DNA from 4 places in the Bradyrhizobium sp. LeoB3 genome. Region 4 is predicted to be linked to each of the others. Evidence: riboswitches for the same ligand, from Rfam matches in the RefSeq annotation. Region 4 holds a riboswitch; each other region holds the start of a gene.
What was found. Region 4 has a riboswitch for cobalamin ahead of ACZXDY_RS01490 (DUF1636 domain-containing protein). Riboswitches for the same ligand answer to the same signal wherever they lie in the genome.

Region 1 (5,625 bases), on a different contig from region 4:
CGAGCCGACCACGCCACGTGCCTCCGCCGTGCCGCCTGCCGGTAAGTCCCGTCCGCGCCCGGATCCGGACCCCGGCCTGGAGCCGCAGCCGCAGGCGTAAGCGCGATCAGAGAGCAAGACGTACAGAAGCCCGGCCTAGTGCCGGGCTTTTGCTTTGCGATTGCTCCACATTCCATCGTCGTCCCGGGCTTGCGTGCCGCGGCGAAGCCCCTTGGGCGTAGCCGGGACCCGGGACTCATTCCACAGGCGGCTGTCGTGGCGCGAGCAAGCCGTTGTAGCGGAGCACACTGTAAACGCCTGTGGTTATGGGTCCTGGCCTTCGCCAGGACGACGCTGTCATTGCGAGGAGCGCAAGCGACGAAGCAATCCAGGTCTCCGCAAGCGGCGAGATGGATTGCTTCGTCGTCTTGCTCCTCGCAATAACCTTGCAACCGACTGCATATCGTCATGCGGTCCCGGGCGCGCCGAGATGCCGGTCCAACATCTGCTCCGGTGTCTCGACGACCTCAATCCTCTCGCCATCGCCACCGACGAAGGCGAGTACGGTGCGCTCGCCGTCGCGCCACATGCTGCCGACGAGCGCGATATTGATGTGAATGGGCTGCTCCGTCTCGAACCTAGTGCATTGAATCCAGAAGCGCATGGCGTTCTCCTCTTCGAGCCGCCGCAGGATAAGAGACGGGGCGGCGCTATCTAGCCGAGCGACCGCAATTCGCGGGCGGCGGCGACCATGTTGGCGAGCGCCGGGCGCACCTCTTCCCACTTGCGGGTCTTCAAGCCGCAGTCGGGATTGATCCAGAGCTGCGTGTCGGAGAGCCGCTCTCTTGCGAGCTTGAGGAGGTCGGTGATCTCGCCAATGTCAGGCACGCGCGGTGAATGGATATCGTAGACGCCGGGACCGATTTCGTTCGGGTAGCGGTAGTTCCGGAAGGCGTCGAGCAATTCCATTTTCGAGCGCGAGGTCTCGATCGAAATGACATCGGCGTCCATCGCCGCGATGGCGTCGATGATGTCGTTGAACTCGGAGTAGCACATATGGGTGTGGATCTGGGTCTCGTCCTGCACGCCGGAGGAACAGATGCGGAAACTATCGACCGCCCAATCGAGATAGGTCTTCCATTCCGACCTGCGGAGCGGCAGGCCTTCCCGCAGTGCCGCTTCGTCGATCTGGATCATGCCGGCGCCGGCCATCTCGAGATCGAGCACCTCGTCGCGGATCGCGAGCGCGATCTGTCGGCACACGTCGCTACGCCGCAGGTCGTCGCGGACGAACGACCAGTTCAGGATGGTGACGGGGCCGGTCAACATCGCCTTCACCGGCTTTGCCGTCAGTGACTGCGCGAATTGCCACCATTCGACCGTCATCGGCTGTGGTCGTGAGACGTCGCCATAGAGGATCGGCGGCCGGACGCAGCGCGAGCCATAGGACTGCACCCAGCCGAGCTCGGTGAAGGCGAAGCCGGAAAGCTGTTCGCCAAAATACTGCACCATGTCGTTGCGCTCGAACTCGCCATGGACCAGGACGTCGAGCCCGATATTCTCCTGCCAGCGGATGGCGCGTGCGGTCTGATGCTGCAGATAGGTCTTGTATGCGGTATCGCTGAGTGCACCATTGGCATGTGCGGCGCGTGCGTTTCTGACATCGGTTGTCTGCGGGAAGGAGCCGATGGTCGTGGTCGGGAAGCGTGGCAGATTGAACCGCTCGCGCTGCACCTCGGCACGCTCGGCGAACCGGCTGGCACGATGGCGCATGCCGTCATCGATGGCGGCGAGACGCCGGGCAACCTTGGCATCGTGAATCCGCGGTGAGGTCTTGCGCGCGGCCGCGGCGGCATCGGACGCTCGGATCGCTTCGGACGCATGGGCCCGGCCACTTCCAAGCGCCGCGCCCAGCGCGGCAAGCTCTTCGAGCTTCTGCACCGAGAATGAAAGCCAGGTCTTCACCTCGGGATCGAGCTTGGTTTCCAGGGCGAGATCAATGGGTACATGAAGCAGCGAGCAGGATGGCGCGATCTGAATGCGCTCCTTGCCGAGCTTTGCGACGACGGGCCCAAGCTGATCGAGGATCCGGCTCAGATCCGCGCGCCAGACGTTACGGCCGTCGATCACGCCGAGCGACAGCACCCGTTCTTTCGGAACGTCGATGAGATCGCCGAGCTGCTGGGGCGCGCGCACGAGATCGAGATGGAGGCCGGCGACCGGAAGATCAAACGCGACCGTACGATTGCCGCCGAGCCCGCCGAAATAGGTCGCCAGCATGATCCTGATGTCCGGCACCGCTTTGGCGATTTCGGAATAGGCGCGCCGTAGGGCTTGCTGAGCGGCGGCGTCCAGATCAAGCACGAGACAGGGCTCGTCGATCTGTACCCATTCCGCACCGCGGGCAGCGAGTTCGCGCAATAGTTCGATATAGACCGGCAGGAGCCTGTCGAGCAGCGACAGCGTGTCGAAATGCGGTTCCTTGGACTTGGCCAGTTTCAGGAACGTGACCGGGCCGACCAGCACGGGGCGGGTCTGATAACCGAGCGCCTTCGCCTCCTCATACTCTTCGATCGGCTTGCGTGATGAGAGTGCAAAATACTGGTTCTTGCGAAGCTCCGGCACCATGTAGTGATAGTTGGTGTCGAACCATTTCGTCATTTCGAGCGCCGCCACGCCGTGTGCGTGATGGGCATGTCCGCAGGCCTCGTCATGCGCGTCGGCCTTGGCGCCACGCGCCATCGCGAAGTAGGTCGCAAGCGGCACCGCGCCGCCGGTCCAGCCGTAGCTTTCCGGGATAGCGCCGACCATTGCGCAGGTGTCGAGCACCTGATCGTAGAACGAGAAATCGTTCGACGGGATCACGGTGATACCGAGCTTCTTCTGCCGCGCCCAATTGGCCGCGCGCAGCCCGACGCCGGTTTCGATCAGCGTTTTTTCGTCTGACGCGCCGGACCAGAAGCGTTCCAGCGCGAATTTCAGTTCACGGCGCGGACCGATCCGCGGCGTGCCGAGGGACGCAACAACAAGTGAAGTGGAAGACATTGGCTTAACCCCATGAGTTGGGGGCAAAGGCCGTAGTGACACGTCTGGATTCCCCGCGCGAGGTGCGCACGGAATCGCAACCGCACCACCGGGACACCCCGCCCGAGGACGTGTATGTTGTCGAGGCAGGTCTCCTGGCTCGCGGGTCGTTGCTGCGGTCCGGCCTTCCCGAAGCTTTGCAGGCTTCAGTGGCAATTGTGGACCGCGGCTCGCCGCTTACAGTTGCGGGGGCAGCTCCGGCTTTACACCGGCTTCCCTCTTAGCTCCGGAAAAGATCTCTCCGAAGAACCACGACACGATCACTTACCGGCAAGATCGCGCGAACGTCAACTCGGCTGACATCACGTGCGCGTGGTGCCGGTTGTTCACAGCGCCAACGGCATGGACCGGAATTTTTGCGCTTCGCCCATACGTGCCATTGACAGCATTCCCCAAATCGCACCAGATGTAGCTGTCACGGTCCATCATGACGCAAGGAATGGTGGCTAAGAGGGAAGCTGGTGATCGCGCGTTTCTCGCGAGAATCTAGCGCTGCCCCCGCAACTGTAAGCAGTGAGTTGCTCCCGATTTTAGACGTCACTGATGCGGCATCGCATTGGGAAGACGGGGAGTGACGCCGACCTGCGAGCCAGGAGACCTGCCGCGACAGCAAAATAACGTCCACGGGCGGGGTGTCCCGGCGGTCGCTTGCAGGCTCATGCCGGTACGCCGCCGGCATCATCACGCAGCGTCGCCTCCGACATCCGGCCCCAGCAACATCACGGGGTCTGCAAGATGTCACTCTCTCTCGATCGCGAAGCCACCGCGTCGCCTCTCATCCACCTGCGCCCCGAATCGATCGCGGCGCCGGAAGCGCGGTTGCCGATGCAGGTGATCCGCCGCAATGGCACGGTGTCGCAATTCGATGCCGGCAAGATCTCGGTGGCGATGACCAAGGCCTTCCTTGCGGTCGAGGGGAATACGGCGGCTGCGTCGCGCCGCGTGCACGAAGCGGTCGAGGAATTGACCGCCGAAGTCGTCGGCGCGCTGTCGCGCCGGATGAGCGAAGGCCGCACCTTTCATATCGAGGACATCCAGGACCAGGTTGAACTGGCATTGATGCGCAGCGGCCATCACAAGGTGGCGCGCGCCTATGTGCTCTATCGCGAGGAGCGGGCGCGGCAGCGCGCCGAACAGCAGGCAACTAAATCCGCAACGGCATCGAGCGGGCCAATCGTCCACGTCACGCTCGCGGACGGCAGCAAGGTGCCGCTCAACCATGCGCGGCTGGCGATGATCGTCGGCGAGGCCTGCGCCGGGCTCGATGGTGTCGACGCTGCGCCTGTCGTCGGGGAAATCCAGCGCAATCTCTATGACGGCATCAGCCAGGAGGAACTCGCGCTCGCCAGCGTGATGGCGGCGCGTACGCTGGTCGAGCAGGAGCCGAACTACGCCTATGTCAGCGCGCGCCTCTTGCTCGACAAGCTCCGCACTGAAGTGCTGTCCTTCGTGCAGGGCGCGCCAACGACGGCGTCGCAGGCCGACATGGCGGTGCGCTATGGCGAATATTTTCCGGCCTATATCAAGACCGGCATCAGGGCCGAATTGCTCGATCCCGAACTCGGCCGCTTCGACCTGAACAAGCTGGCCGCGGCACTGAAGCCGGAGCGCGATCTTGCATTCCAGTTCTTAGGGCTGCAGACGCTTTATGATCGCTATTTCCTGCATGTCCGCGGCCACCGGATTGAATTGCCGCAAGCGTTCTTCATGCGCGTCGCCATGGGGCTTGCACTGCGCGAGATCGATCGGGAAGCGCGCGCGATCGAGTTCTACAATCTCCTGTCCTCCTTCGACTTCATGGCGTCGACGCCGACGCTCTTCAATTCCGGCACGCTGCGGCCGCAATTGTCGTCCTGCTTCCTCACCACCGTTCCCGACGATCTTGACGGCATCTTCAAGTCGATCAAGGACAATGCGCTGCTCGCCAAGTATTCCGGCGGCCTCGGCAATGACTGGACGCGGGTGCGCGGGCTGGGCGCCCATATCAAGGGCACCAATGGCGAGAGCCAGGGCGTCGTGCCGTTCCTTAAAGTCGCCAACGACACCGCGATTGCCGTCAACCAGGGCGGAAAACGCAAGGGCGCGGTCTGTGCCTATATCGAGACCTGGCATATCGACGTCGAAGAATTCCTCGACCTGCGCAAGAACACCGGCGACGACCGCCGCCGAACCCACGACATGAATACCGCCAACTGGGTGCCTGATCTCTTCATGCAGCGCGTCGAGGCCGACGGCGAATGGACGCTGTTCTCGCCGGACGAGACGCCCGATCTGCACGATCTCTACGGCAAGGCCTTTGCCGAGCGCTACGCGTCCTATGAAGACAAGGCCGCGCGCGGCGAGATGCGGGTATCCAAGACCATCCGTGCCGTTGATCTCTGGCGCAAGATGCTGACCATGCTGTTCGAGACCGGGCATCCCTGGATCACCTTCAAGGACCCCTGCAATTTGCGTTCGCCGCAGCGCCACGCCGGCGTGATCCATTCCTCCAATCTCTGCACCGAGATCACGCTCAACACTTCGGACGAGGAGACCGCGGTCTGCAATCTCGGCTCGATCAAC
Region 2 (5,625 bases), 190 kb from region 4:
TCCTGACCGTCGCTAACTTCGCAACGCTCCTCACGCAGACTTCGGTCGTCGCGATGATCGCGGTCGGAATGACGATGGTGATCATCGCAGGTGAGATCGACCTGTCAGTGGGAGCAACCGTTGGCCTTGCCGGAACCGTGATGTCGCTCCTGGTCGTGAAGCTCGGCTGGTCGCTCGTCACCGCAAGCGCGCTCGCAGTCGGCATTGCGGTCCTCATCGGAGCCTTCATCGGCGCGCTGCGCGTGATCTGGGCGATCCCGTCCTTCATCACGACGCTGGGGCTGCTGTCGGCGCTGCGCGGCGTCGCGTTCTACATTAGCGACGGCCTCACCATCGGGCCGATGCCGAAGGCGCTCGATGGTCTATGGTATGGCTCCGTTCTCGGCCTGCCTACACCGGTCGTTCTCACGGCCGGCACGATCGGACTTGGCTGGCTGCTGCTCTCGCAACTGCGCTTCGGGCGGCACCTCTATGCCGTCGGCGGCAACCCGATCACGGCGTCGCGCTACGGCGTGCCCGTGCGCGCCATCCGCATTGCCGTGTTCATCATTGTCCAGGTGCTCGCGGCGATCGGCGGCATCATGCTCGTGTCGCGGCTGAACTCGGGCAGCGCCACCGTCGGCGAGCATATCGAACTCGACGTGATCGCCGCGGTCATCGTCGGCGGAACCAGCCTGAACGGCGGATATGGTCGCCTCGTCGGCACCGTGCTCGGCGTCATGTTCGTCGCCGTGCTGCGCAACGGCATGGTCCTCGCCGGTATCGACCCCATCGTGTTCCTGATCGCCCAGGGCCTCGTCATCATCCTCGCCGTCTGGTGGAGCATGCTCCGCCGGCAGCGCACACGTGCGGACGGATTTGCATGAGCAAAGCTCCACTTGCCTCGAAGTTGATCACCCTGCCGGAAGCCGCGGGACGCGTTGGCGACGGTTGCCGGCTCGCTCTCGGCGGCTTCGCCGTCTATCAGAAACCAATGGCCTTCGTGCGCGAGCTAGTCCGCCAGGGCCGGCGCGACCTGACGATCATCGGATCCGCCCACTCCTTCGATGTCGATATGCTGGCAGGCGCCGGCTGCTTGAAGAAGGTCGAAACATCTTACGTGGGGCTGGAGAAGCACGGCCTGGCACGCAATTATCGGCGCGCCGTGGAAGGCGGACGCCTCAAGGTCGTCGACTATCCCGAGATGGCCTGCTGGGACCGCTTCCGAGCCAACCAGGACGGCTTCGACTTCTGGCCCGCCAAGTTTCTGGGCGGCAACGATGTCGTCACCTACAACGACGAGATCAAGGAATTCCCCTGTCCCATCACCGGCCGCAGGCTGCACGCTTTCCCGGCAGCAAATCCCGATGTGGTGGTGATCCACGCTATCGCGGCCGACGAGCAGGGCAACATCGTAACGCCGGCGCGGCGGCTGCTGCCGCAGAGCGGCGACGTGCTGATGGCCCGCTCGTGCGAGCATGTCATCGTCACCGCGGAAAAGATCGTAGCAAAATCCTTCATCAAGCGGCACGCCCGTTTCGTCGAGCTGCCCTCCTATCGGATCAGCGCCGTGGTCGAGGTGCCGTGGGGATCGCATCCGACGCCGACGCTGGGGCGCTACCTAGCCGATGATACCCATCTCGATGCCTATGTGGCGGCCTCTGCAAACGACGGCACCTTCGCCGCTTACCTTGATGATTGGGTCCGCCGGCCGGTGGACCACTTCGCTTATCTGGACAAGCTCGGCGCCGCCCAGCTTTCCCGTCTCGCCGACCTCGGGAGCCTTGCATGACCGCGCCCGCCACGCTCAACGAAACGCTCGCCGTCGCACTGGCCCGCAGCTTTGCCGATGCCGAGGTCGGCTTCACCGGTCTCCTCACGGGGGCCGCGGCGGCCCTGTTCGGGACCGGCATCCCGCTTGCGGCCATGGAGCTCGCCAAGCGCATGCACGCACCGAACCTGACCATCCTGCTCGCTGGCTGCTATCATAACCCGGACTTCAGCGAGATCGACCGGCTGCCCGACTCCGAGCACAGCGCGATGCTGCGCGACCTGCCCTGCGAGTCCCAGATGGTCGACTATCCCGGCCAGTTCGTGCTCAAACGCGGCGATGTGAGCTTTGGATTCAGCAGCGCGGTACAGGTGGACCGCGTCGGCAACATCAACAGTGTTTGCGTCGGTCCGCACGACCGGCCCAAGGTTCGCCTCGTCGGCCCGATCCTGCAGCCCGAGCATATGACGCTGTTCCGGCGCGAATATGTGATGATGCCGCACCATGACCGGCGCAACTTCGTCGAGAAGGTCGATTACGTCTCCGGCGTCGGCTATCCGGGAGGGATCGAAGGACGCAGGAAGCTCGGCCTCGACTGGGGCGGCCCCTGCATGGTCGTTACCCCCAAATGTCTGTTCGACTTCGACCGCGAAGCCGGGCGCATGAAGGTCCGCTCGATCCATCGTGGCGTCAACCGGCATGAGCTGCAGGATGCCACCGGATTCGACCTCGGCGACCTTTCGTCGGTGCCCGAAACCGAGGCGCCCACGGCGGAAGAGCTGCATATCCTTCGCCGCGACGTGGATGCGCGCGGTGTCCTGATGCCTACTCTGTGACAGGATTGACTTCGGCTCAGACAATCTCCTAGATCGCGACCGACGGTTCCCCTAACGGGGATCAAAAGGGAACGCGGTGCGGGGACTTTCTCCTCTATGCCGCGGCTGCCCCCGCAACTGTGAGCGGCGAATCTTTCGTCATGCGCCACTGGGAGCCTCGGTCCTGGGAAGGCGACGAAGGGTTGGGACCCGCAAGCCAGGAGACCTGCCGTCAGCCGTGGTCACACGCAAGAATGTCGGTCGGGGAGTACAGACATTGTTTTCGTCCGGCGTGCCATAGGCACGTTCGAGCGAGACCTCGTTTGCGGTGACGTGCCACTGACGTCATACCGAGGTCTGCTCGTGCTCTCTATCGTTACTATCGCAAGGCAGCGTGATGCTGCGCGGCTCGCTTTCAGATACTTCCTGCCGGTTCTCCTGCTCGAATCTTCTTCGGCAAAGGCCCAGCAGCCTGAGACGTCCCATGTCTTGCCTCCAGTGAGCGTTATCCAGCCGCAAAAGCCTGCGGCAAAGCGTCTCAATCATCAGCGTTCAACTTCCGCGGCGCGACCTGCGCAGTCTCAGTCGAGCCGGAGCCCGGCGGCGCGAAGCACTACGCCCTCGACCGCAACGTCCGACACGCCATCTCCGACGCTAAACCTGAACAAGCAGAACGCGAGTGGCAGCCGCCTCAATCTCACCCCGCTGCAGACGCCCGCCAGCGTCGAAACGATTACGTCGCAGACCATCGCAGAACGCGGCCAGCATAATGTCACGGACGCGGTCACCCAGAACGCAGTGGGCTTTACCGCGAGCCCGGCGCCGGGCAATGGCGGCCTCTCGTTGAGCACGCGCGGCTTCACCGGAAGCAATTCGGTGATGACGCTGTATGATGGCACTCGCCTCTATGTTGGCGCAGGAACCGTGACCTTTCCATTCGATACGTGGTCGGCGGATCGCATCGAGGTCATGCGCGGGCCGGCCTCCGTTCTGTACGGGGAAGGCGCGATTGGTGGGATCGTCAATGTGATCCCCAAGAAACCGGTCACGACGCCCTACAACGATGCCGAGATATCGCTCGACACCAATACGACGCGACGCATTGCGGTGGATAGCGGCGGCCCGATCAATCCGAACGTATCCTATCGCGTCAATGCCATCGGCAACATGTCGAACGGCTGGGTTGATCGCGACGAGACGTCGAATGTTGCGGTCTCCGCCGCAGTGCGGGTCCAGGCCGCCGAAAACCTCGCTTTCACACTCTCGAACGACTACGGCAATCGAAGCCCCTCGCGCTATTTCGGCACACCGCTGATCAACGGCGGGATCGACGACACGTTGCGGTTCAAGAACTACAACGTCCTCGACAGCGCGATCCGCTATCAGGATAACTGGAGCCAGTTCAAGACCGAGTGGGACGTGACGGGCGGAGTCAAGGTCCAGAACACACTCTACTACCTGACCAGCCGTCGGCATTGGCGTGATGTCGAGAACTATAGTTGGAATCCTGCAACACGGTTGATCGACCGAACCAGCTACATCGAGATCTTCCACGACCAGGCGCAGGTCGGTAACCGGATGGACGCAACGTTTCGTGGTCATCTGCTGGGCTTCGCCAACGAGTTCGTTGCGGGCTTCGACGTCAACCGGATCGATTTTACCCACACCAACAATTCGCCCTATGGCGGCGCATCTTCGGTTAGCCCCTATGCCGGCGACATGGGGTCTTTTGCGACCTCCACGACGCGAACCACGCCCGGCTACAATGCGATCGTCAATCAATATGCGTTGTTTGCCGAGGACCGGCTGTCGCTAACCGATCAGTTGTCCGTTGTAAGCGGCATCAGGTTCGACCGGCCGGATGTCGACCGCACCGATTACAGGACACCAGCGAATAATTTCGATATCTCGCTGTCGGGTACGAGCTGGCGAACCGGCGTGGTCTACACGCCCGTCTCGAACCTCGCCTTTTACGGACAATATGCGACAGCCGTTGATCCCGTCACCAATCTCATCTCGCTGTCGGCCACGCAGAAAACCTTCCAGCTTGCCACGGGCAAGCAAACCGAGGTCGGGGTCAAGCAATCATTCTGGGGCGGCCGTGGTGAATGGACGCTGGCAGGTTACGAAATCGTCAAGAACAACCTGCTGGTCCCGGATCCCAACAATCCCGCCGGCCTGGCGCTGCAAGTCGGCCAGCAATCGTCGCGCGGGATCGAAGCATCGATCGGCCTGGCACTGAATGATGGTTGGCGCGTCGATGCCAATCTCGCGGTGCTGCGGGCCCGGTACGACAACTTCAGCCAGGTGGTGGGCGGCAAACTCGTCAGCTACGCCGGCAACGTTCCGACGAATGTGCCGCAGCAGGTATCGAACGTGTGGCTGACCTGGGACTTCGCGCCGAACTGGTCCGTCTACGGCGGCGTGCAGATCGTAGGGCAAACATTCTCCGATAACGCCAATACCCAGCTTCGCCCCGCCTACAGCGTGGTCAACGGCGGACTGCGGTGGAAGCCTGACGGGCAAACCACGGTGGCGCTTCGCCTCTACAATCTCTTCGACACTGTCTACGCCACGTCCGCCCCTTCCAGGCAATGGCTGCTCGGCATGCCGCGCACGGCAGAAGTGTCCGTCGACGTGAAGTTCTGATCATGCGCCGCGCTTTGATCCGGAGAGGACGGCGGTGGCTTTACATCACCCATCGCTGGATCGGCATCGCGACCTGTCTGCTGTTTGCGATGTGGTTCGTCTCGGGCATCGTCATGATGTACGTGGCGTTCCCGCAGTTGACCGATCGCGAGCGCTGGGCGGCGCTGCCACCGATCGCCTGGGACCGCGTGCTCGTGGCGCCCGATCGGGCCATGGCCATCGCCGGTGTTGCGAACTATCCGCGCGATCTTCGCCTCGTCATGCTGAACGATATCCCCGTCTATCGGCTGCTGGACTGGAATGGCGCACGCAAGACCATATCGGCAACGGACGGTCATCCGATCGGGGACATCACGACCGAGCAGGCGCTGGCGATCGCCCGCCATCATCCGAATGCCGTGCATCCAAGAC
Region 3 (5,625 bases), on a different contig from region 4:
GGATGCGCCGCCAGGCGCAGGCCCGGAATCCATCGCGCCGCATGCGCCCGCGGAGAAATGGATTCTCTGATGTGCAATTGCACATCATAGTTCTCGCTTCGCGAGCCCCGGAATGACGAGCTGAGAGATGGATCGCTCGCTCGTTAAGCTACCGCAGGGTGCGGTGCCGCTTCGCACCGACGAGGGGATGGAGCTATCGTGCCACGCGTTGCAATTCCTTCGTCAGCACATCCAGCGCATCGGCGAGCATCACGCCGCCGCAGACGGTGAGACGTTCGGGGAGCACGATGCGCCTCGCAGGCGGATAGAAGTGCTCAAGCGCCGGATGCAGCAGGAAGGCGCGGCCGTTGTCTTCGGCGCGGTCGCCGGCCTCCGACACCAGGATGAAATCCGGCCTCAGTTGCACGATCGCCTCCAGCGAGGCGTAACCGCCGGCAGCGACGCCTAGGTCGCCGGCGGGATTGAGCAGGCCGGCTTCGGTCAGAAGCGACGAGACCAGGCTGTCGCTGCCGGACACCCAGCCGCGGCGCGCCAGCGGCAGCACGCGATAGTGCTTGCCGGTCGCGGCCTGGCGCGCTCGGGCGATCGCGGCATCTAATCTTGCAATCGCGACCTTTGCGCGGTCCGGATGCTGCACGATCTCGCCCATCTCGCGGATCTGGTCCTTCACCTCGTCCAGCGTGCGCGGCACGCTGAACTCGACGAGGTGAAGGCCGTTGGCCTTCAGAAGCTCGCGCGTTGCGCGCTTGTCGAACAGGCTGGCGACGACGATGTCGGGCTTGAGCACCAGCACGTCCTCCGCGCCGCCGGAAAGGATCGGGAAACGGCGCGCCTGATCGGCGGCAAAGGATTGCCAGGCCTCGCGGGAGTAGCGGCTGAGGCCCAGGATCTGCTGGGGATCGGCGAGCGAGAGCAGCAATTGATCGCTGCAGACATTCATCGAGACGATCCGCGGCGGGCTCGCCGCATGCGCGACAGTGGTGGACAAGACGAACGCTGCAAGGCATGCAGCGAGCCGGCCCATCAGATCTCCGCCCAGGGCACGATCACCGTCTCGCGCTGATGCTCGGCGCGGAAGGCGCTGACGCGGAACACATCGGCCATGACCGCTTCCGACAACGCATCCGCCGGCGCGCCTTGCGATGCGAGGCGGCCCTGCGCCAGCACCAGCGCATGGTCGGCAAAGCGCGCGGCAAGGCCGAGGTCGTGCGTCACCACGATCACCAGCACGCCCTTGTCGGCTGCGGCACGCAAACCCTTCATGACGTCGATCTGGTGGCGCGGATCGAGCGAGGCGGTCGGCTCGTCCGCCAGGATGATCGGCGCCTCCACCGCGAACACGCGCGCCAGCGCAACGCGGCTGCGCTCGCCGCCGGAAAGCTCGGTGACACGCCGCTCCGCGAACTCCATGACATCGGCCGCCTGCATCGCCCGCACCACCGCCTCAGCGTCGCGCGGGGACAGCCGCGCCGGATCGGTCGCGCCATGCGGATAGCGGCCGAGCGCGACGATGTCGCGCGCCGGCAGCGGCCAGTGCACCAGGTGCCCTTGCGGAAGATAGCCGAAGCGTTTGGCACGTTCGCGCAGCGGCAGCGCGGCGAGCGCCTCGCCACCCACCTTGATGATGCCGTCGGAGGGGATGAGACCGGCGAGCGCGCGCAAGAGCGTGGTTTTGCCGGCGCCGTTCGGACCGACCAGCGCGACGAGATGACCTGAGGCGAGTTGCAGCGACACGTCGCTGAGCACGCGGCGGCCGGCGAGCGCGACATCGAGATGTTCTGCGACAAGCGCCGTCATGCGACGCCTCCACCGAGCGCGCGGCGTTCGCGCATGATGAGATAGAGGAAGAACGGCACGCCGATGATCGAGGTCAACACGCCCACCTTGATGTCCGAGGTCGACGGGATGATGCGCACCGCGATGTCGGCCGCAAGCAACAGCGCCGAACCGGCAAGCGCGCTCGGCACCAACAGCCGCGCCGGATCGTGGCCGATGACGGGCCGCATCAGATGCGGCGCGACCAGGCCGATGAAGCCGATGGTGCCGGTGACCGCCACCGCGCCACCGACGCCGAGCGCAACACCCGTGATCACGAACAGCCGCAGGCGGACGACATCGACGCCGAGGCTTTGCGCGGTCTCTTCGCCAAGCGTGAGCGCGCGGAAGGCGCTGGCCTGCGACAGCAGGATGGCGCTACCTGCCACGATGAACGGCAGCGCCAGCGCGACATGCTGGAAGCTGCGATCCTCCAGCGAGCCGAGCAGCCAGAACGCGATCTCGAGCGCCAGGAATGGATTGCTCGCGAGGTTCATCACCAGCGCCGTCGCAGCGCCCGCAAGGCTCGAGATCGCAAGCCCGGCGAGGATCAGGATCAAGAGGCCCGCATTGCGGCCGGCAATCGCGAGCAGCACGAAGACCGAGCCGAATGCGGCGATGATGGCGGCGACCGGCAGCGCATAGGAGCGGACATCGGCCAGCCCCAGCGCGATGACCAGCACCGCGCCGAACGCCGCCGATTGCGGCGCGCCGAACAGCGAGGGCGAGGCTAAGGGATTGCGCAACAGGCCTTGCAGCGCCGCGCCTGACAGCCCAAGGATAGCGCCGATCGCGAATGCCAGGATGGTGCGCGGCAGGCGAATCTCGCGCACGATCACCTGCGTGACATCGCTGCCGCCACCGAACAGCGCCTCGATCACCGTCAGCGGCGACAGCCGCACCGGGCCGGTGCCGAGCGAAATCAGCATCAGCAAGGCAACCAACGCGATCATTGCAACGGTCGCCCCCAACCGCCGCCGCGCGGCGAGACCCGCCGCTATCGTGAAATCATGTGCACTCATCGCGCCCTGCTTCTTGCAGCGAATTCGGTGGCAGACAAGCGACACCGGAACAAAAAAGCGTATGGGAGCCAGGGAGCCGCAGTTTCGCCGGGATTGACTCACGTGCCGCCGAAATCCTAGATGGCCCCCGACGGTTCCTATCGGGATCAAAAGGGAATGCGGTACCGGGAAACTTCCCGTAAAGCCGCGGCTGCCCCCGCAACTGTATGCGGTGAATCCTTCGTCATATGCCACTGGGAGTCTCGGTCCTGGGAAGGCGACGAAGGGTAACGACCCGCGAGCCAGGAGACCTGCCGTCATACGTGGTCACACGCGACGATGTCGGTCGGGGAGTACAGGCATTTGCTTCACCTGAAGCGCGAAACGCGATGGTGAGCCTTGGTTCGCTGTGACGTGCCACTGACGTCATACCGAGGTCTCGCCGATGTTCTCTGCTACCACAGCCACCAAGCAACGCCGCGCGCTGCTGCTCGCGTCGAGCATGCTGGCGCCCGCTTTGTATGTTTCCGCCGCGCAGGCGCAGGAAGCGCCCTCTGAGGAATTGCCGCCGGTCGAGGTCAGGGCGCCCGGCGACCACAACCGCACCCGTGCCAAGCCCGCTTCCGACGGCACTCCAGGCCCCCGGCGTCCCGCGCCGGGCCAGGTGCCGACCAGCGCGCAGCCGGCCGGCGGCGCGGGCGCTGGCGGCGCCGCCGCTGGCGGAGCTTCATCCGGTGGCGGTGGCGGCGGCCCGCAATTTGCCGGCATTGTCGGGACGTCCTCGACCGTGATCACCGCCGACGACATCGCGCATTCGCCGACCCAGGTTCTGGCCGAGATCATCGCGCAGGCGCCCGGCGTACAGCTTCAATCGCTCTATGGCGGCGTGAACGGCGCCAAGACCTCGGTCGACCTGCGCGGCTTCGGCGCGTTCGCCACCGCCAACACGCTGTTCCTGCTCAACGGGCGACGGCTCAACGACATCGACATGGCGCAGGTGGATCTGTCGACCATCCCACTCGATTCGATCGAGCGCATCGAGATCACCCGCGGCAACAGCGGCGCCGTGCTCTACGGCGACAATGCGATAGGCGGCGTGATCAACATCGTCACCAAGACCGGTGTCGGCGGCCCGCCGGTCTCGATCCGCGGCGAAGCCGGCTATGGCTCCTTCAACCAGCGCATGGCCGCGATCTCGACCGCGATGAATTCGGGACCATGGTCGGCGTCGTTTTACGGCAACGGCATCAAGTCCGACGGCTACCGCGTGAACAATGCGCTCGACCAGCGCAACGGCGTCGGCAATCTCAACTACACGACGCCGGACCTGAAAGCCTTCCTGACGGTGACCGGCGACGACCAGAAGCTGGGCTTTCCCGGCGGCAGGCTGGTCGATCCTTCGATCGGCGTCAATCAGCTCGTCACCGATCGCAAGGGCGCCGCCACGCCGTTCGACTATGGCAACCAGCAGGGCGCGAGCGCGACGGCGGGCTTCACCAAGACGCTCCTGAACGGTGTCGACCTAATCGTCGATGGCGGCTACCGCCAGAAGGACACGCAAGGCGCGTTCTTCGGCACCTCGCCATTCATCAGCGCGGCATCCACCTACAATGACGCCGCGTTGCAGACCTGGTCGATCACGCCGCGGCTGAGCATCAACAATTCGATCTTCGGGATTCCCTCGTCGATCCTGACCGGCATCGACTATTACGATGCAACGTTCCACCAGCAGCGCGGCGCGTTCCGGGGCGTGCCGCCGATCCATACCTACGACCTGTCGCAGCAGTCGCTCGCCGGCTATTGGCAGCACACGGTCGGCCTCTTGCCCACCACCGATTTCTCCTATGGCGCGCGGGTGCAGAACACCTGGCTCAGCGCGCGCGATCGCTACGATCCGAACGCGCCGTTCGCCTTCGACGCGCAGGCGACGCCGCTCGACCAGAGCGAGACCAATTACGCGCTGCATGTCGGCGTCGAGCATCGCTTCACCGAAATGTTCTCGGTGTTCGCCCGCGCCGCGCACGCGTTTCGCACGCCCGATGTCGACGAGCGCACGTCCACCGGACCCGCGTTCGATGCGGACTTCAACCCGTTGCCGCAGAATTTCCAGCTGAAGACGCAGACCTCGCACGACGTCGAAGCCGGCTTCCGCGTCAAGACGGGCCGCTTCCAGGTGCAAACCAGCATCTACAACATGGACCTCGAGAACGAGATCCATTTCAATCCGGTGCTGTTCTACAACATCAACCTCGATCCGACCCGGCGTTATGGCTCCGAGACGCAGGCCTCGCTGCGCGTCAGCGATACCGTGTCGCTGCGCGGCGGCATGGCTTACACGCGCGCGGTGTTCCGCGAGGGACAGTTCGCGGGCAACGATGTGCCGCTGGTGTCGCGCTATACCGGCAATCTCGGCGTGACCTGGAATATCTGGGACAACTATCTCGTGTTCGATGCCACGCTGCGCGCCTGGAGCTCGCGCGTCATGGACAACGACCAGGCCAATACGCAGACCCGCATTCCGGGCGATGCGACGATCGACCTCAAGCTCAGCGGCGCCTATGAGCATTTCTTCTGGTCGGTCAGCGCCAACAACGTCCTGAATGCGCTCTATTACGACTACGCCATCGCCTCGAACTTCACGCCCGGCCGCTTCAGCGCCTATCCGCTGCCGGGTCGGACTTTCCTGGTGAAGGCCGGCGCCACGTTCTGAAGCGATCGGCCGGTCCGCGAGCCACGCGCGGACCGGCTTGTTCCGCCCGAATCAGCCATTATGTCGTGATGGCGGGAGATCGACATGGGCGGGATCGGG
Region 4 (5,625 bases):
ACGGTGGTAAAATTGGCTGATTGCGTCTGCTGCATGATGATCCTCGTTCGGCAAGTCATTCTAGCCCACGGCATCATCAGATGCGACCGAATTTTTCAGCTGGCGACGGACGTCGCGGCTGGTGAGATGAAAGTTGTCCGTTTCCCGGATGCTTCTCGCGGCCAGTTTGGCGTGGGCCGCCGCTTCGAACGAATCCCGGTGTATCAGGTAGAAATCGATGCACTGCTGTGACGAAGGCATGCAGCCCAGCAGCGTCCGGAATGCGCGCCGGTGCATGACGCATATGCCCATGTGTCCGGAGGGACGGAATGCCAATGAATCGATGTCGCTGCGCCAGATCGGTTCGCCTTCGTCAGACATCGACGATTCACTCGAACATAGGCGCAGATCACATGGCCGACCGGATGACGGCAGCAACGCCGAGCAGGAAGCCGACCTCGAACACCTGCTCGATGGCCCCGAGTACGTCGCCGGTATAGCCGCCGATCGATCGTCGCGACCACAGCGTGACCGCAACTGCCAATGCGACGCCGCAAGCGATGCCGCCAATAAGCGCGATCGGGGCATGCGTGCCGGAGGTCGCGGCGAGCGGTGCCAGCGCGAGCAGCACGACGATCGTCGCGAAACCGATTTCGCCTGCCCGGAGCGGAGAGGGCGTATAGGCCACCTTCATCGCGGAGGTGTTGCCCGCATATTTCATCCAGCCAATGATCGGCAAGCCCACGGCGCGGCCGCCGGCTGCGCTCGCAATCAGCGCCGCCGCACCAATCCACGGCGGCATCTCGGCGACCGCCGCGACACGCAATGCGACCGCGAAGATCAGCGCGAGCGTGCCATAGGTTCCGATCCGGCTGTCCTTCATGATGGTGAGACGTTGTTCGACCGTCCAGCCGCCGCCAAAGCCATCAGCGGTGTCAGCCAGGCCATCCTCGTGGAACCCACTGGTGAGAAGGACGCTTGCCAACACCGCCATGAGCGCTGCGATCACTGGTCCTAATACGAGCGAGGTCAGCAGAAGAGCCGCCGCCGAAACGAAGCCGACGATTGCACCGACCAACGGGAAAAACTGCGCCGAGCGGACCAGCCACTCGGAATCAGGCGCATCGTTCGAAGCGCCGACAGGAATGATGGTGAGGAATCGGACCGCGTCGCGAAGACGATCCAGGCTCATCTAGATCCTTCCTTCCAGCACTTCGCTGAGGTCGGCGACGTCGGTCAGCAGGCGGGACGCGGCGCGCACCAGCGGGACCGCCAGTAGCGCGCCGGTGCCCTCGCCAAGTCTCATGTCGAGAGCGAGCAACGGCTGTGCCTGAAGTGCCGCCAATACGATGTCGTGACCTTTCTCGGCCGACCTATGCGCGAAGACGCAATAGTCACGCGTCGCCGGCGCCAGCCTGACGGCGACGAGGGCGGCAGCGGACGAAATGAAGCCGTCGATGAGGACCGGCCGGTGATGCGCCGCTGCGCCAAGCGCTGCGCCTACCATCATCGCGATCTCGAGGCCGCCGAATTCCCTGAGCACCTCGAACGGCGCGGTCGCATCGCTGCGATTGGCTGCCTTGTGGATGGCAGCGCGCTTCCGGGCCATGCCCGGCTCGTCCTGGCCTGCGCCGACGCCGATGCAGTCATCCAGGGGAGCGGGCGCCAGCCGATGCACCAGGAGCGCGGAAGATGCGGTGTTGCCTATTCCCATCTCGCCGAGCGCGATGATGTCGGCGCCATCATCGATTTCACTGGAAGCTATGGCAAAGCCGGCCGCGAGCGCCCTGTGCGCGTCCTGGGCCGACATCGCTGCCTCACGCGCAGAATTCGCGGTGCCGGTCCGAATCTTGATGCTGAGGAGATCGGGATGGGAAGGCAGCTCGCTGGCGACGCCGGCATCCACGACGCGGATCCCGACATCTGACGCGGCCGCAAAGGCGTTGGCGCTGGCTCGGCCTGCGAGATAAGTCCTCACCATCGCGGCCGTGACGGCGGACGGATATTGCGAAACGCCTTCTTCCGTCAATCCGTGATCACCAGCGAAAACGAGCAGAACGGCCTTTTGCAGCGTTGCAGCAGATGGATAGGCGATCATGCCAAGCTGCAGCGCCAGGTCTTCGATTCGTCCCAGTGAGCCCGGCGGCTTGGCTTTGCCGTCGATTCGCGCGCGCATCGTTGTGGCAAGCGTCTGATCGAGCGGAGCGATTGCGGGAATTTGCCAGTCGGATGGGATTTGGAAGGTCATGGGCTCCTCGTGCGCGCCTTAAGTGACCGAAGCAGACGGGCGGGTCAACTGCGGTTGACCGCCGTCGCGGGGACAGCTAGCGTGGCGGCGATGGTCCTTCCTTCGGGAAGGTGAAAAAGGGAAGTCGGTGCAATGCCGACGCTGCCCCCGCAACTGTAAGCGGCGAGCCAAAGCCGAGGCCACTGGGATGACCGGGAAGGCGGCGAAAGGCGACGACCCGCGAGCCAGGAGACCTGCCATCGCGCATTGTGCTTTGGAGGTTCGTCGGGCGGGGTGCACCGGACGGAATGAGTTCGATGGTCTTCCACCGTCGAACGCGATCCAACAAAGCTCGCGGCCGTCATGGCCCTGACTTGAGCATCGTGATGGATCGCAACGACGTCGATCAGCAAGATACTGATTCTCGCCCGGGCGAATATTTGCCGCCGACTGCGCCCGGCGGTCCCGTCGTCGTGAGCGTATGCGTCACCTGCAAGACCTCCGAGGGCGTGTTGGCCGGGCCCGCCATGTTCGACGCGATCCGGGTCGCTACAGGCAAACGCGACGCGGCCGTTCAGGTCCGGCGCGTGCAGTGCTTGAGCGTGTGCAAGCGGCCGACCACGGTCGCGGTTTCGAGCTCGGATGGTTACACCTTCCTCTTCGGCGATCTCGAGCCCGAGGGCGCTGGTGCCGTCGCGTCTTTCGTCGATTCCTATCGCAAATCGACGTACGGCCTGGTGCCGTGGCGCGAGCGCGCCGAGATCCTGCGCAAGGGGATGGTGGCGCGGCTGCCGCCCGTTCGCTGGTCGCCCGAAGATGGCAGCGCTCCGAAATGACTGATCTCTCGACCACGCTGGTACTGGGCGGCGCACGCTCGGGCAAATCGGCTTTTGCCGAGCGAATGATTGCCGAAAGCGGCCTTGCTCGCGTGTATCTGGCAACAGCTACCGCAGGCGATGGGGAGATGCAGGACAGGATCGCGCATCATCGCAGCAGGCGCGGTTCGGATTGGACGACCGTGGAGGAGCCGTTGGCGCTCATCGATGTCCTGACGCAGGTATCGCGACCCGGCTGCGCGGTCCTGGTCGATTGCCTAACACTCTGGCTCTCCAACCTGATGCTCGCCGGGCGTGACCTTGATGTCGAGGCGAACCGGCTCGCGGAATTTCTAGGCGTCGCCGCAAACCCTGTTGTCCTGGTGTCGAACGAGGTCGGTCTCGGCATCGTGCCCGAAACCAGGCTCGGCCGCGATTTCCGCGATGCGCAGGGCCGTCTCAATCAGATGGTCGCCTCAAGCGTTGCCAACGTCGTGTTCGTCGCGGCCGGCCTTCCGCTGTGGCTCAAACGTTCCTCTTAAGGAGTCCTGAAATATGTCCCGTGTTCCAGTCACCGTGCTCACCGGTTTTCTCGGTGCCGGCAAGACGACACTGTTGCGCTCGCTTCTGACGCAAGCCGACGGCCGCCGCATCGCCGTCATCGTCAACGAGTTCGGAGATGCCGGTTTCGACGGCGGTCTTGTCGAGGAATGCGCGGCCAAGGCCTGTGCGCCCGGCGACATCGTCGAGCTGACCAATGGCTGCATCTGCTGCACGGTCGCCGACGATTTCATTCCGACGATGGACAAGCTCCTGACACGCGACGAGCCGCTGGACGCGATCGTGATCGAGACCTCAGGCCTCGCGCTGCCGCAGCCACTCTTGAAAGCGTTCGCGTGGCCTGCGATCCGCACGCGCGCAACCGTCGATGGCGTGGTGACGGTCGTCGACGCGTTGGCGCTATCAGAGGGACGCGTCGTGCTCGACGAACATGCGGTCGCGGCCCAGCGCGCCGCGGACGAGGAAATCGATCACGACGACCCGATCGAGGAAGTGTTTGAGGATCAGCTCGCCTGTGCCGACCTCGTGGTCCTTTCCAAGAGCGATCTGGTGTCGCCGGATGTGCTCAGCGGCATCGAAGACCGGCTTAGTGCACAATTGAGGCAAGGTGTCCGTGTCGTACGCTCCCATGGAGCGCTTGCGCCCGATGTCCTCATCGGGATGAAAGCCGATGCCGAGAACGACCTCGCTGCGCGGGCCGGGCATCACGGAGAGGAAGAGGAGCACGATCACGACGATTTCGACAGTATCGTCGTAAGGCCTGCGGCGGCCGAGAGCGTCGAGGCGATGCGCGCGCGGGTCAGCGATGTCCTGACTCTTGCGGGGGTGCTGCGCGTCAAGGGCCATGCACGCATCTCCGAGAAGCCTGCGCCGATCGTGGTGCAGGCGGTCGGCAGCCGCGTTGAGCTGGCGTTCGCCCGGCCCGACGCCAGGCACGCCGAGCATCTTGTCGTGATCGGCCTGAAAGGATATGACGCCGATGCCGCACGTCGGGCGCTTGCGGGATAGCCTTTCGAAGGGCGATCAATGCATCTGAAACTCGACAGTGGTGGCAGCATCGACGACGGAGATGTCGCTCGCGACCTCGGCCAGGAAACCGCCAACATCGTGATATTGTCTGCCGCGGACAGTGATCTCGCGGCCTTCGGCGCTGCGCATGCGGCATTGCCTGCGGACTTCCCGAGTGTCCGTCTGACCAATCTGCTGGCTCTTGGTCATCCCGCCTCTGTCGATCTCTATGTCGAACGTACGCTCAGCGAAGCCAAGATCGTCGTTCTTCGGATGCTCGGCGGCGAAAGCTATTGGCCGCACGGTGTCGAAAGCCTTCGGCGCGATGCGATCCAGCGCGGGACGTTGTTCGCCTGCATTCCCGGAGAAACCGACTGGAACGCCGCATTGGCTGCGCGCGGCACGCTGGGCGCCGACGAGACCTATGAACTGTGGCGTTATTGTACCGAAGGCGGCATCGACAACGCGCAGTTGGCGCTTTGCTTCGCTGCGAATCTGATCGGCTACGGCAGCAGGCCGCCCTCGGCGCGGCCAATGCCGGCCGCCGGCTTCTGGAACGGCGAACCTGCCACGGACCAACGTCCCAACGCTGTCGTGATCTTCTACCGCGCCCTCGTCGCGGGCGGCGATACCGCTGCGATCAATGCGCTGTGCTCGGCGCTGGGGGCGCGCGATCTCAATGCAGTCGGGCTCTATGTCACGAGCCTCAAGGACGAGCGTTCGATCGCGTTCCTGCGCACGGCGCTCGCCGCGCACCCACCTGACATCATCGTGAACGCAACAGCCTTTGCGACGGCGACCGCGCGCGAGAATGTGGGGATATTGTTCGAGACCGATTGTCCCGTGCTGCAGGTCGCTCAGGCTGGCATGTCCCACAAGAGCTGGGAAAGCTCGACCCGCGGCCTCAATCCGCGCGACCTTGCTATGCATGTGGTCCTGCCGGAGGTCGATGGGCGCATCTTCGCCAATGCCATCGCATTCAAGGAAGCCGGCCAGAGCATTGGCTCCTTCACGCCGACGGCCTTTCGGCCGGTC

Region 1: it holds a riboswitch for cobalamin, as region 4 does, so the genes downstream of both, ACZXDY_RS10220 (ribonucleoside-diphosphate reductase subunit alpha) here and ACZXDY_RS01490 (DUF1636 domain-containing protein) in region 4, are expected to answer to the same signal.
Region 2: it holds a riboswitch for cobalamin, as region 4 does, so the genes downstream of both, ACZXDY_RS00575 (TonB-dependent receptor) here and ACZXDY_RS01490 (DUF1636 domain-containing protein) in region 4, are expected to answer to the same signal.
Region 3: it holds a riboswitch for cobalamin, as region 4 does, so the genes downstream of both, ACZXDY_RS34100 (TonB-dependent receptor) here and ACZXDY_RS01490 (DUF1636 domain-containing protein) in region 4, are expected to answer to the same signal.

What each region holds. Positions count from the first base shown of each region.
Region 1 covers NZ_JBVBEF010000010.1:14,715-20,339, forward strand. The annotation lists gene ftsH (ATP-dependent zinc metalloprotease FtsH) at 1-100, shown strand, start outside; gene ACZXDY_RS10210 (hypothetical protein) at 446-643, opposite strand; gene metE (5-methyltetrahydropteroyltriglutamate--homocysteine S-methyltransferase) at 694-3,024, opposite strand; cobalamin riboswitch at 3,132-3,332, opposite strand; cobalamin riboswitch at 3,465-3,683, shown strand; gene ACZXDY_RS10220 (ribonucleoside-diphosphate reductase subunit alpha) at 3,799-5,625, shown strand, end outside.
Region 2 covers NZ_JBVBEF010000001.1:146,655-152,279, reverse strand. The annotation lists gene ACZXDY_RS00590 (ABC transporter permease) at 1-866, shown strand, start outside; gene ACZXDY_RS00585 (CoA transferase subunit A) at 863-1,771, shown strand; gene ACZXDY_RS00580 (hypothetical protein) at 1,768-2,586, shown strand; cobalamin riboswitch at 2,613-2,813, shown strand; gene ACZXDY_RS00575 (TonB-dependent receptor) at 2,929-5,214, shown strand; gene ACZXDY_RS00570 (PepSY domain-containing protein) at 5,217-5,625, shown strand, end outside.
Region 3 covers NZ_JBVBEF010000079.1:255-5,879, reverse strand. The annotation lists gene ACZXDY_RS34115 (ABC transporter substrate-binding protein) at 194-1,024, opposite strand; gene ACZXDY_RS34110 (ABC transporter ATP-binding protein) at 1,024-1,797, opposite strand; gene ACZXDY_RS34105 (FecCD family ABC transporter permease) at 1,794-2,768, opposite strand; cobalamin riboswitch at 2,952-3,149, shown strand; gene ACZXDY_RS34100 (TonB-dependent receptor) at 3,262-5,526, shown strand; gene ACZXDY_RS34095 (hypothetical protein) at 5,611-5,625, shown strand, end outside.
Region 4 covers NZ_JBVBEF010000001.1:334,900-340,524, forward strand. The annotation lists gene ACZXDY_RS01470 (CbtB domain-containing protein) at 1-35, opposite strand, end outside; gene ACZXDY_RS01475 (hypothetical protein) at 61-360, opposite strand; gene cobS (adenosylcobinamide-GDP ribazoletransferase) at 389-1,171, opposite strand; gene cobT (nicotinate-nucleotide--dimethylbenzimidazole phosphoribosyltransferase) at 1,172-2,227, opposite strand; cobalamin riboswitch at 2,302-2,482, shown strand; gene ACZXDY_RS01490 (DUF1636 domain-containing protein) at 2,593-3,042, shown strand; gene cobU (bifunctional adenosylcobinamide kinase/adenosylcobinamide-phosphate guanylyltransferase) at 3,039-3,563, shown strand; gene cobW (cobalamin biosynthesis protein CobW) at 3,577-4,590, shown strand; gene cobN (cobaltochelatase subunit CobN) at 4,609-5,625, shown strand, end outside.